DNA from 2 places in the Rossellomorea sp. FS2 genome. Region 2 is predicted to be linked to the other one. Evidence: riboswitches for the same ligand, from Rfam matches in the RefSeq annotation. Region 2 holds a riboswitch; the other holds the start of a gene.
What was found. A riboswitch is a leader RNA that binds a small molecule or an ion and turns the genes downstream of it on or off. The one in region 2 is predicted to bind cobalamin.
Positions count from the first base shown of each region.

Region 1: it holds a riboswitch for cobalamin, as region 2 does, so the genes downstream of both, ACNA6I_RS17775 (LPXTG cell wall anchor domain-containing protein) here and metE (5-methyltetrahydropteroyltriglutamate--homocysteine S-methyltransferase) in region 2, are expected to answer to the same signal.

Region 1 is NZ_JBLRVS010000005.1:274,972-280,174, forward strand. Features, by position in the region: gene ACNA6I_RS17760 (aminopeptidase) at 1-990, shown strand, start outside; gene ACNA6I_RS17765 (CD3324 family protein) at 1,215-1,481, shown strand; gene ACNA6I_RS17770 (GNAT family N-acetyltransferase) at 1,616-2,086, shown strand; cobalamin riboswitch at 2,218-2,412, shown strand; gene ACNA6I_RS17775 (LPXTG cell wall anchor domain-containing protein) at 2,573-4,666, shown strand; gene ACNA6I_RS17780 (DUF4430 domain-containing protein) at 4,677-5,203, shown strand, end outside.
Region 2 is NZ_JBLRVS010000004.1:82,373-87,575, forward strand. Features, by position in the region: gene ACNA6I_RS11040 (glycoside hydrolase family 10 protein) at 109-1,644, shown strand; gene metE (5-methyltetrahydropteroyltriglutamate--homocysteine S-methyltransferase) at 1,714-3,984, opposite strand; cobalamin riboswitch at 4,123-4,308, opposite strand; SAM riboswitch class I at 4,370-4,478, opposite strand; gene ACNA6I_RS11050 (6-phospho-beta-glucosidase) at 4,623-5,203, opposite strand, start outside.

The sequences.
Region 1 (5,203 bases), on a different contig from region 2:
CAGGCTGCCCGTTTTAAAGAATGGGATGATGAAGGGGCTGCTTACATTCATATTATTTCTGAAAATGTCTTTGAAGACGTTTCTGCTGAAAGGATTCATCGTTTCCAAAAAGCGTCACGTACAAAATTGAAGGATTATTACAGCAAAGTCAGATCCCACAAGGTCCGGTGGTGTCTTATAGCTGTCCCGTACGTTGCTTGGGCAGCCAAAGTATTCCCCAACCTGAGTAAAGAAGAAGCTTTACAATCATTATGGGAATTGATTGTAAGTGGAGCTAGGGCAGACGGGGAGAGTCCCATTGATGATTGGAGAGAACACCACAGAGCCTTCGAGTCTCGAAAAAAATTCCTGAACGAGAGCCGATTTGAAGCGCTGCATTTTACAAATAAACGTGGAACTGATTTAGTAGTGGGTCTAGCCAAAAATCATGTTTTTATCGGTGGGGCTGTCACAGATGAACAAGGGATCCCTTTCTTTCCGAACATCCCTACAGAAGAAATATTTACTGCTCCACACAAAAATAGGGTGAATGGCAAACTGGTAGGGACTAAACCTCTTATCTATGGTGGGAATATCATAGAAGACTTTCATCTGATTTTTACAGAAGGCCGAATTACCGACTATTATGCCGCGAATGGACAAGAAGCGTTGCAACATCTCATCGAAACGGATGAAGGCTCACATTATCTAGGGGAAATTGCGTTGGTTTCGACTAAAGCACCTCTTGCTCAGGCTAATACGCTCTTTTACAAGACCCTGTTTGATGAAAATACGGCCTGTCATATCGGAATCGGGGATGCATCTCCCTCCACTTTCCGAGATGGCCATGACAAATCTGAGAAAGAATTTCAAGAAGCGGGTCTGAATACATCCCTTTTGTCAGTCAATGTGACCTTTGGTACAGAAGATATGAACGTAGTGGGCATGAAAGAAGGAGAAATGGAAGTCCTGCTCATGGAGGACGGGGAATTTAAGTTTTTGATCGTCTAAAACTTAAATAGTATACCAATTGCCTTTAAAGTGTATGTGGTAGGGAAATTCACCAAGAGATATGGTAGTATATAGAAAAAATACGCGAGGAGGCCAAACATGGGCAAATACCCCAACCTGAAAGTATTCTCCCGTTAGCAGCAAAGGCTGCAGGGAGATGGAAATGATTAATGAGCAGTCTTTGCCTTTCTTATTCCAATTCTAATAAGGAAGCAGGGGCGAAAATGAGCCATAAGCGGGCAAAAGATGTTTTACCGGATGAATTGATTACCATCATTCAGGGCTATGTGGATGGGGAGTATGTATACATCCCGAGAAAAAGCGGCAGTGAGCGATCCTGGGGAGAGCAGAGCGGAGCCAGGAAGACTCTGGATGAGCGAAATAAGGAAATCCGTGAGAGGTTCAAGAGTGGGTGGAGGAAGGAGCAACTTGCAGCTGCCTACCATCTTTCCGTGAAGAGCATTGAACGGATTGTTTATAAACGAGAATAGTCTTTATGATGCGTCTGATGGTTTTTCCCGGAGGGCGCTTTTTATTTTTCCTCGAATATATTATGTAGTCGTTTACGAGGTAGAATGAGCGTTTGCTTGCCTTTACACTGTAGGTATAAGAAAGGGTGATACGCATGAGCTATACGTTAAGAAAAAGGACAGACCAAGACATCCAAGAGTTCATCACGTGGAGGTATGAAGGCAACTATTCGTTCTATGATAATCCGATTCAAGAGGAGAAGGTGAACGGATTTCTTGAGAGCGGGAATCGGGAAGGATTTTATTCGGTCATTGACCGGGAGGGGAGATTGGCAGGAAACTGTGAGTTCTTCCAGGTCGGAGATGAAACGGAGGATATCATGGGAGTTGGGATACAGATGAAGCCGGCATTGACAGGGAAGGGTGAGGGGAAGCTGTTTTTCCATTCCATCATTGAAGAGGGAAGAAGGAAACTCGGTTATGACCATTTGGAGTTGGCTGTGGTGGACTTCAATGTCCGTGCTATCAGCGTGTATGAACGTGCGGGGTTTGTACAAAAAGGTGAATTTCAGAACAATATTAGAGGGCAGGAGTATAGGTTCATTATCATGGAAAAAGATTGGTAAAATAATTTTCAATGGTACAAACCCCGACAAACCCCGCCACCCATCAACATCCTTCCCCATTTCCTGATATTCCTCCAATTAACAGTATATTGAATTGAGCTAAGGTTTCCATTAAGATGGAGAGGAGTATAACTTCATAGGTGCATATTGGTTCAGCCTCAGGTTTGGGGCTGATTAAAAGGGAATCAGGTGTGAATCCTGAGCGGTCCGGCCACTGTAAGTGATGAGCGATCTTTCGGAAATGCCACTGGATGTTAGAGTCCGGGAAGGCGGAAGGGAGCGATGAATCATGAGTCAGGAGACCTGCCTGTATGTGTAGTGGTGGAGCCTTCCGGTAAAAGGTGAAGCGAGGTGGATCAGTATGCATGGGGTTAGTATGTGCACGTGGATTTCAAAGCCTTGTTCTTCTTTCGGGAAGAGCAGGGCTTTTTTATATACATATTATTTATCTAGTACAGGGGATAAGGGACACGGGAGGATATGTGAGTGAGAATACTTCAAGCAATGTTGGCAAGTGTATTGAGCGTTGTGTTGTTTTTGGGTGTGCCGGTCGCGGGGATTCCGTCTGGACACGCAGAGGCAGCGACAAGTACGGATGTTTCGCTGGCTGAGATCAATAAAACCATTGAAGGTGCTGCGAATCACATTCTGGACAGCGGAGTAAGTAGTGAGTGGGAAGCCATAGGACTTGCGGCAGCGGGATATCCAGTGCCGGATGCCTATTATCAGAATCATTTCAGTCAATCGGTGGATAGCCAGGTCATCAACCCATCGAGATACGCTAAGATTACGGATATTGAACGCCACGTGATTGCGGCGGCGGCCATCGGTTTGGATCCATTGTCTGTCAACGGGACGGACTTGATTGAAAAGATCTACAACAGTCATGATGTGTCACCAGGGAATGACACGATGACCCTTCAAGGGAATAACGGACCGATCTTCGCCTTGATCGCGTTGGACAGCCAACAGTTCGAGGTGCCATCAGATGCCAAGTGGACACGTCAAAAGCTGATTGATGAGCTTTTGAAGCAGCAGAATGAGGATGGAAGCTGGTCCCTCAGTGCATACATGTCGGGCCCGAGCTATGATATCACGGCCATGGCCTTGATTGCCTTGGCACCCTATACATCCCAGGGGAATGTGAAGAAAGCGGTAGATGGTGCGCTCTCATTTCTATCTGCAGAACAGCAATCAAGCGGAGGATTCGACGATCCATTTGTCGGGGGGACTTCAAGTGAAGCCACTTCCCAGGTGATCATTGCCCTGACGTCGAACGGGATTGATCCGACGTCAAAGGCATTCACGAAAGGATCCAATAATCTCGTCACCCACCTTCTGAGCTTCAAGTCGGAGGATGGCGGATTTATGCATGTCAGTCCAGGCAATTCCAACGGGATGGCGACCGAGCAAGCCCTGCAGGCCCTCGTCGCGTATCAGAAATTCTTAAAGGGGGAGGGGAAGCTTTATTCATTCCCTAAACCATTGGAGCCGGAACCACCGACGGCCATGCCTGATCCGACCCTCACGATAAAAGGGGTAGAAGATGGCCAGATTGTCACAACGCCAGAAATGACGGTCACGGCTGAGGCAAAGGATGGAGAAGGAAGCGCCTTGGTAGTCGAAGCGAAGTTGAATGATCAAGCTCTTGAAGGCAACAAATCGGGCGAGTTCGTCCTTTCGTTAAAAGAGGGGAAGAATGTTCTCATTGTCAGTGCACAAGATCAGAATGAAAAAGTGGTGTCAAAGAAAGTGACAATCCAGTACAAAAAAGAAGCCAAAGATGAAGATCCGCCAAAGCTGCTAGACCAGATTACCTTAAAGCCTGAATGGAAAGATGGAAAAAACACGATCGAGATGGATAGTATCAGCAACCTGAAGGCAGGGGGAGATATCATCATCGAGATCCCGGACGATTCGGTTACCATCGTCTTCCCGGATGAAAGCATGAGTGTGATGGTCAATAAAGAGGCGACGCTTCACTTGGAATCATCTCAAGTGAAAATGAAGACTGAATTGAAAGGGTTCTCAAAAAAAGAAGCTGAATTCTCCATCCAGCGCATGGAAGGCATGAAGGAAGCTCTTAGTAACGTGTACGACTTTACCATCAAACAGGATGGGGAAAGCATTCATGATGTGAAAGATGCCGTAGAACTGTCCTTCGCCGTCAAGGAAGAAGAGGTGGACAGCACATCTACCGCCGTTTACTTCTATAATTCAGATACGGAAAAGTGGGACCATGTCGGAGGGGACTATGCCGATGGGTGGTTCAATGTACAACCTGATCACCTGAGCACATTTGCTGTGTTCAACTCCGCACCAACGGGAACGGAAGAGGAAGAGAAAACAAATGAACCAGAAAAAACACAGGGTAACGGAAAAACGGGCTCGTCTCCAAAGGAAAACAAGAAAGACGATACTGTTGTACCGGCAGCCAACCCTTCTTCGGGGAAAAAGCTCCCCAATACAGGAGTGAACGAATGGTATCTTCCAGTCGCGGGAGGGCTCCTTCTACTCACGGGTCTCTCGATCTATTTCTGGGGTGCACGGAAGAAGAGGAAGTTGGAGATAAAAGGTTAGGAGGAGTTCGATGAAGAAGCAACGTAAGCTCATACTTTCGATCCTGACGGTGTTCTTCCTTACTCTTGGAGTAATCGGGGTCACCTATGGTTTCTCCGGCGAAGAAGAAAAGGCACCAACAAGTAAGCAAGTGGGGGGGAGCGAAAACTCCGTCGCTTCCGTGACCGGGGATAAAGAAAAACAAAAAGATCCAAACGCTATCACCGATGAACATTCCAAGACTGAGGAACAGGAAGAAAAGAAAGAGGAAAAAGACAAAAACGAGAAATCGGACAGCACAACCACTAAAAGCCCAAAAGAGGACGGCAAGGCTGATCCTCAGCAACAAGAAGAAAGAAACGGAACAACGGAACGTCTTGAATCTGAAGGAAAGCCAGACAAACAAGGATCATCGGCATCAAGGAAAGAAGCAAAGACAGAGTCAAACCAAAAAACAGAGAGCCCAAAAGAATCCAAAGCTCCTTCCGTCTCTGAACGTGCCGGATCAACACAACCAGAAAGCAAGGCACCGGCGCCTCAGCCTTCCAAAAAGCCTGC
Region 2 (5,203 bases):
ATGTAGGTAGAAATAATATTTCACAGAATTATCAGATATAAGTGAAGTGTTATTTCACTCAGTTATTTGTAAGCGTTTTCTAACCAAAAGAAGAAAGGGAGGAGTTCAATGAAAAAAGGAAAAAAGTCAATTGTCGTCATCCTGCTTCTGGCCCTGCTTGCCCCCATGTGGGCTGGACAAGCTTCTGCATCGGCACAGCCAAAACATGAGATGCGTGCAGCCTGGATTGCCACTGTTCAGAATATCGACATGAAGGCAGGGATGGACAAAGCCGCCTACACGTCATGGGTTCAATCGACTCTGGATGATCTTAAAGAAAGGAAATTCAATACGGTCATCTATCAGGTGAAACCTACAGTCGATGCCCTCTACCCATCAGATCTTGCCCCTTGGTCCAAATACATCACCGGTAAAGCTCAAGGAACCGATCCGGGATATGATCCCCTCGGCATCATGCTTGAAGAAGCCCACAAACGGGGAATCGAGCTACATGCGTGGGTGAATCCCTACCGTGTCACGATGCCCGGCATGACGCTTAACGACCTTGATCCCGGCAATGTGGCAAAGCAACACCCTGACTGGGTGCTGAAGTATGGAAGCCAATACTATCTTGATCCCGGCTTGCCTGAGGTTCAGCAATACCTCATCGAGACTGTGGAAGAGCTGGTAGCCAATTATGATATTGAAGCCGTTCATATGGATGATTATTTCTATCCGTATAAAATTGCCGGACAAGACTTCCCTGACCAAGCTACATATGAAAAATACGGCAAGGACTTTGATTCAATCGAAGACTGGCGGAGAAATAATGTCGATCTCCTCGTCGAAGATATCAATACTTCTATTAAAGATATGAAGGAATGGGTCCAGTTCGGTATCTCTCCGTTCGGCGTCTGGAGGAATATCGCCAAGGATCCGACTGGAAGTGAAACGACGGCAGGTCAGACGAACTACGATGATTTATATGCCGACACCCGTCAGTGGATCAAAGACGGCAGCATTGACTATATCACACCACAGATTTACTGGTCCCGGGACTTTGCCGCTGCAAACTATTCCGTGCTTCTCGACTGGTGGAGCAATGAAGTGACTGAGTACGCCTATGAACACCCCGTTCACCTCTATATCGGGATGGCAGACTACAAGGTCGGTGACAACTTCGACCAGCAATGGTATGACCCGCATGAACTACCGGAACAGATCCTGGATAACCGTGAAAACGGCACGGCAAAAGGACAAATGCATTTCTCCCTTCAGCAGCTTCATAACAACCGCCTTGGATATGCCGATATCCTGAAGGACGAAATCTATATAGATACAGCATTGACGCCGCCTACTCCTTGGAATAACAGGGAACTGCCGAAAAAACCGACCAAAGTAAAAGGGAAATCCAAACATGGCAGTGTCAAACTTGAGATTGAAGATAAGAAACACACTGCAAGAAAGTTTGTCATCTACCGGTTTGACGGTCCTCGTGAAGGCGATTATAATGACCCTGCCAATATCATTGATGTCGTCTACGCAGATGAAGATTCCTATACAGACGTTCCTCCTGATAAGGGAATCTACACCTATGGAGTTACATCTATATCCGATACCGGTCTTGAAAGTCGAGACGCCAAAACCGTGCGTGTGAAATATTGATTCATATGCACAGCAAAGTGCGGACAGCACCGTCCCTAGACGGGTGCTGTCCGCACTTTTTGTGTCCGTTCACTGTTGAGCTGCCAGAACAGTTTCCCTCATCTTCTTCGCTGCTTCCACCATTACGACAAGGGCTTCGATGGTTTCGTCGGTTCCGCGTGTTTTCAGACCACAGTCCGGATTGATCCAGAACAGTTGCGGATCGAGTACACGAATGGCCCGTTCGATGTTCTGAGTCATCTCCTCGAGCGTTGGAACCCTAGGGCTGTGTATATCGTAAACGCCGAGACCGATCCCTTGGGCATAGGTGTTTTCCTCAAAGGAATGAATGAGATTACCATGGCTTCTTGACGTTTCGATGGATATGACGTCCGCATCAAGCGATTTGATGCTCTCGATGATTTCCCCAAACTCCGAATAGCACATATGGGTGTGGATTTGCGTACTGTCTTTCACAGATGACGTTGCAAGTTTGAAAGCATGGACGGCGGCCTCGAGGTAGCCTGCCCTCTTTTCTTTCTGCAGCGGCATCCCCTCCCTGAGGGCCGGTTCATCGACTTGGATCATGCGGATTCCGTTTGCCTCGAGGGCCTCGACTTCCTTTCTCAAAGCCAGGGCAATTTGATTGGCGACATCATAACGCGGAATGTCGGTCCGGACAAATGACCAATTTACAATCGTGATTGGACCAGTCAACATTCCCTTCACAGGTTTTTCAGTCAACGATTGCGCAAAGACCGTTTCATCCACTGTCATCGGTTCTTGGAATCTTACTTCCCCATGAATGATCGGAGGCTTCACACAGCGTGAACCATAGGACTGAACCCAGCCTTGTTTGGTAAAAGCAAATCCACCAAGCTTCTCCCCGAAGTACTCCACCATATCCGTCCGTTCGAATTCACCGTGAACGAGTACGTCCAGGCCGATTCTTTCCTGGATGTCGATCCACTTTCCGATCTCATCCTGGATGAACGTCCGGTAGTCCTGATCGCTCACTTCCCCCCTCCTCCATTTCAGGCGTTCTTTCCGCACCTCTTTGGTCTGCGGAAAGCTTCCAATCGTAGTGGTTGGAAAGAGGGGAAGACCGAGCTCTGCCTCCTGAACGACCCGCCTCTCAGAGAATGGGGCACGATGAAGGAATTCATTTCCGTCCAGTTGCTCACTCTCTCTGAGAGTCCGGGATTGTTTGATATTTTCGAGACCGTCAGAGCTTTCTTCCTCATTGGAGATAGAGGGACGCCCTTCCTTGATTGCCTCTGTAACCGTGACAATTTCCTGCAGCTTTTCATCTGCAAAAGAAAGTGTGCGCGTAAGGCGGTCCCCGAGTCCTTCCTCTCCTTTGACTGTGACGGGCACATGGAGCAGGCTCGATGATGGCTGGATGATCAGACGGTCTCTTGAAACAGCGCTCTCCAACTCCTCAAGCGAGTCGAGGGTCCGATTCAGATTTGCTTTCCATATATTCCTCCCATCAATGATCCCCGCGGCAAGGACCTTGTCTTCAGGGAACCCATGGGTGTTCAGGGCCTGACGATTCCCTCCACCATCGTGTACGAAATCCAATCCGATCCCATGCACCGGAAGCCTGATCACCCTCTCATAGCGACTGACGCGATCAAAGTAGGTTTGAAGGATGACCTTGATTCGAGGCGCTGCCTTGATCAGCGTGTCATAGACCTGCTCAAGGACCGTCCACTCCTCAGCGGTCAGATCGGTACATAACACGGGTTCGTCAATCTGAACCCATCCGGCGCCAGCCTCTTCAAGCTCCTTGAGAATGGACGCATACAACGGGACGAACCCATCGACAGTGCTTGCGAACGCCTCGGGATCATACCCTTTGGACAGCTTTACGAACGTTACCGGGCCGAGGAGCACGGGCTTCCCTATGATGCCAAGCTGTTCCTTCGCTTCCTTGAAGTAGCGAAGCGGGGGATTATCGGCCAAAGAAGGCGTTGCCCCGTCCAGTTCGGGAACGATGTAATGGTAATTGGTGTTGAACCACTTCGTCATCGTGGATGCCACTGCGTCGCCCGTCCCCCTTGCCATACCGTAATACGTCTTCAACGGGACTTTCCCTCCCCCATGACCGAACCGCTTCGGGACCACCCCGAACATGGCGGCTGTATCCAATACATGATCATACAGGCTGAAGTCCCCGACAGGAATCAGGTCAATCCCTGCATCCGACTGCTTTTTAAGATGACGAAGGCGGATCTCATCTGTCTTCGCCACAAATTCTTCTTCCTTTAGCTTTCCTTCCCAAAATTGTTCCAGCGCTTTCTTCCACTCTCGTTTTTCACCGATTCTCGGGTAACCGAGATTTGAACTTTTCACCATATTGCTCACTCCTTCTCATTTTCTCTCCAATAAAAAAATCTCCCTTTCAGAGAAAGAGAGATTTTGCGCGCAATGAATAAACGTTGACAATCCTATGATTCCAACACGCGTTCCTCACTCCCCTCTATGACCCGTAGAGCTCAAGTGCACACAACAGGCAGGTCTCCTGACTCAGGTTCATCACGCCTTATCCCTTCCCATTCCCTCCAGAAACAGTGGATGTGATAAGTTGCTTCCCCATACAGTGGCGGGACCGTACCGGACTTTCACCGGTTTCCCTTTTCAGCCATGCTTCCACACGGCACCTGTCGCATCTTCCTATTCAGTTCTCAACTCAACGAAAAAAGCCTCTCCACGATAGAGAGGCCCTTTAAAGGGATGTCCTCTCTTATTTTCCAAAGCATGATGCTTTGCAGGAATTAGCACCTTTTCAACAAGTGTTGAATGGTTGCCGGGTTTCACAGGGCCAGTCCCTCCACCGCTCTTCATAAGAGTATCGATCATTTATTTGTCCGTTGAATAGGGTAATACTAGCATGCCAGCTTTTACTTTGTCAAAATATTTCTAACATTCGTTCGAAGGTCCTACTGTCGTTGACGGTACCCTTGGTACCAAAAAAAAAGTGCCACATGTGCCATTCAGAGGATGTTCGACTGTGCATGGAACGCAGGAAGAAATTCGCGGTGGACTTCCAGAAGTTCATCCAACAATGGTTTTGCTCTCGAATCACTGGTGACCAGCGGATTGATCGTCATGGCGAGGAGGGCTTTTTCGTAGGAGCCTGACACGGCTGCTTCTGCCGCGATCCGCTCAAAGGATTTGATCTGTTGAACAAGTCCGCTGACGGCTACAGGCAGTTCACCTATATGGATCGGTTTAGGCCCTTCTTTGGTCACGACACAGTTCACTTCCACGGCGGACTCATCAGGGATGCCCGTGATACTGCCGTCATTTCTGACGTTCAGGGTCTGTACGTCCCCTTTATCATTGAAGATCGAAGAAATCACATTGCAGGCGGCATCGCTGTAGTAGGCTCCTCCACGCTCCTGAAGCTGCGGGGGCTTCACATCAAGGTCTTCGTTCTTATACAGCTCGAACAATTCATCTTCCAATCGCTGGACGACCTCGGCACGGGTTGTCCCCGTTTTAAATTCCTCCAGCTGTTTCTCGAGGATCTCACTGGTTTTGTAAAAATACCGGTGATACGGACAAGGTATGA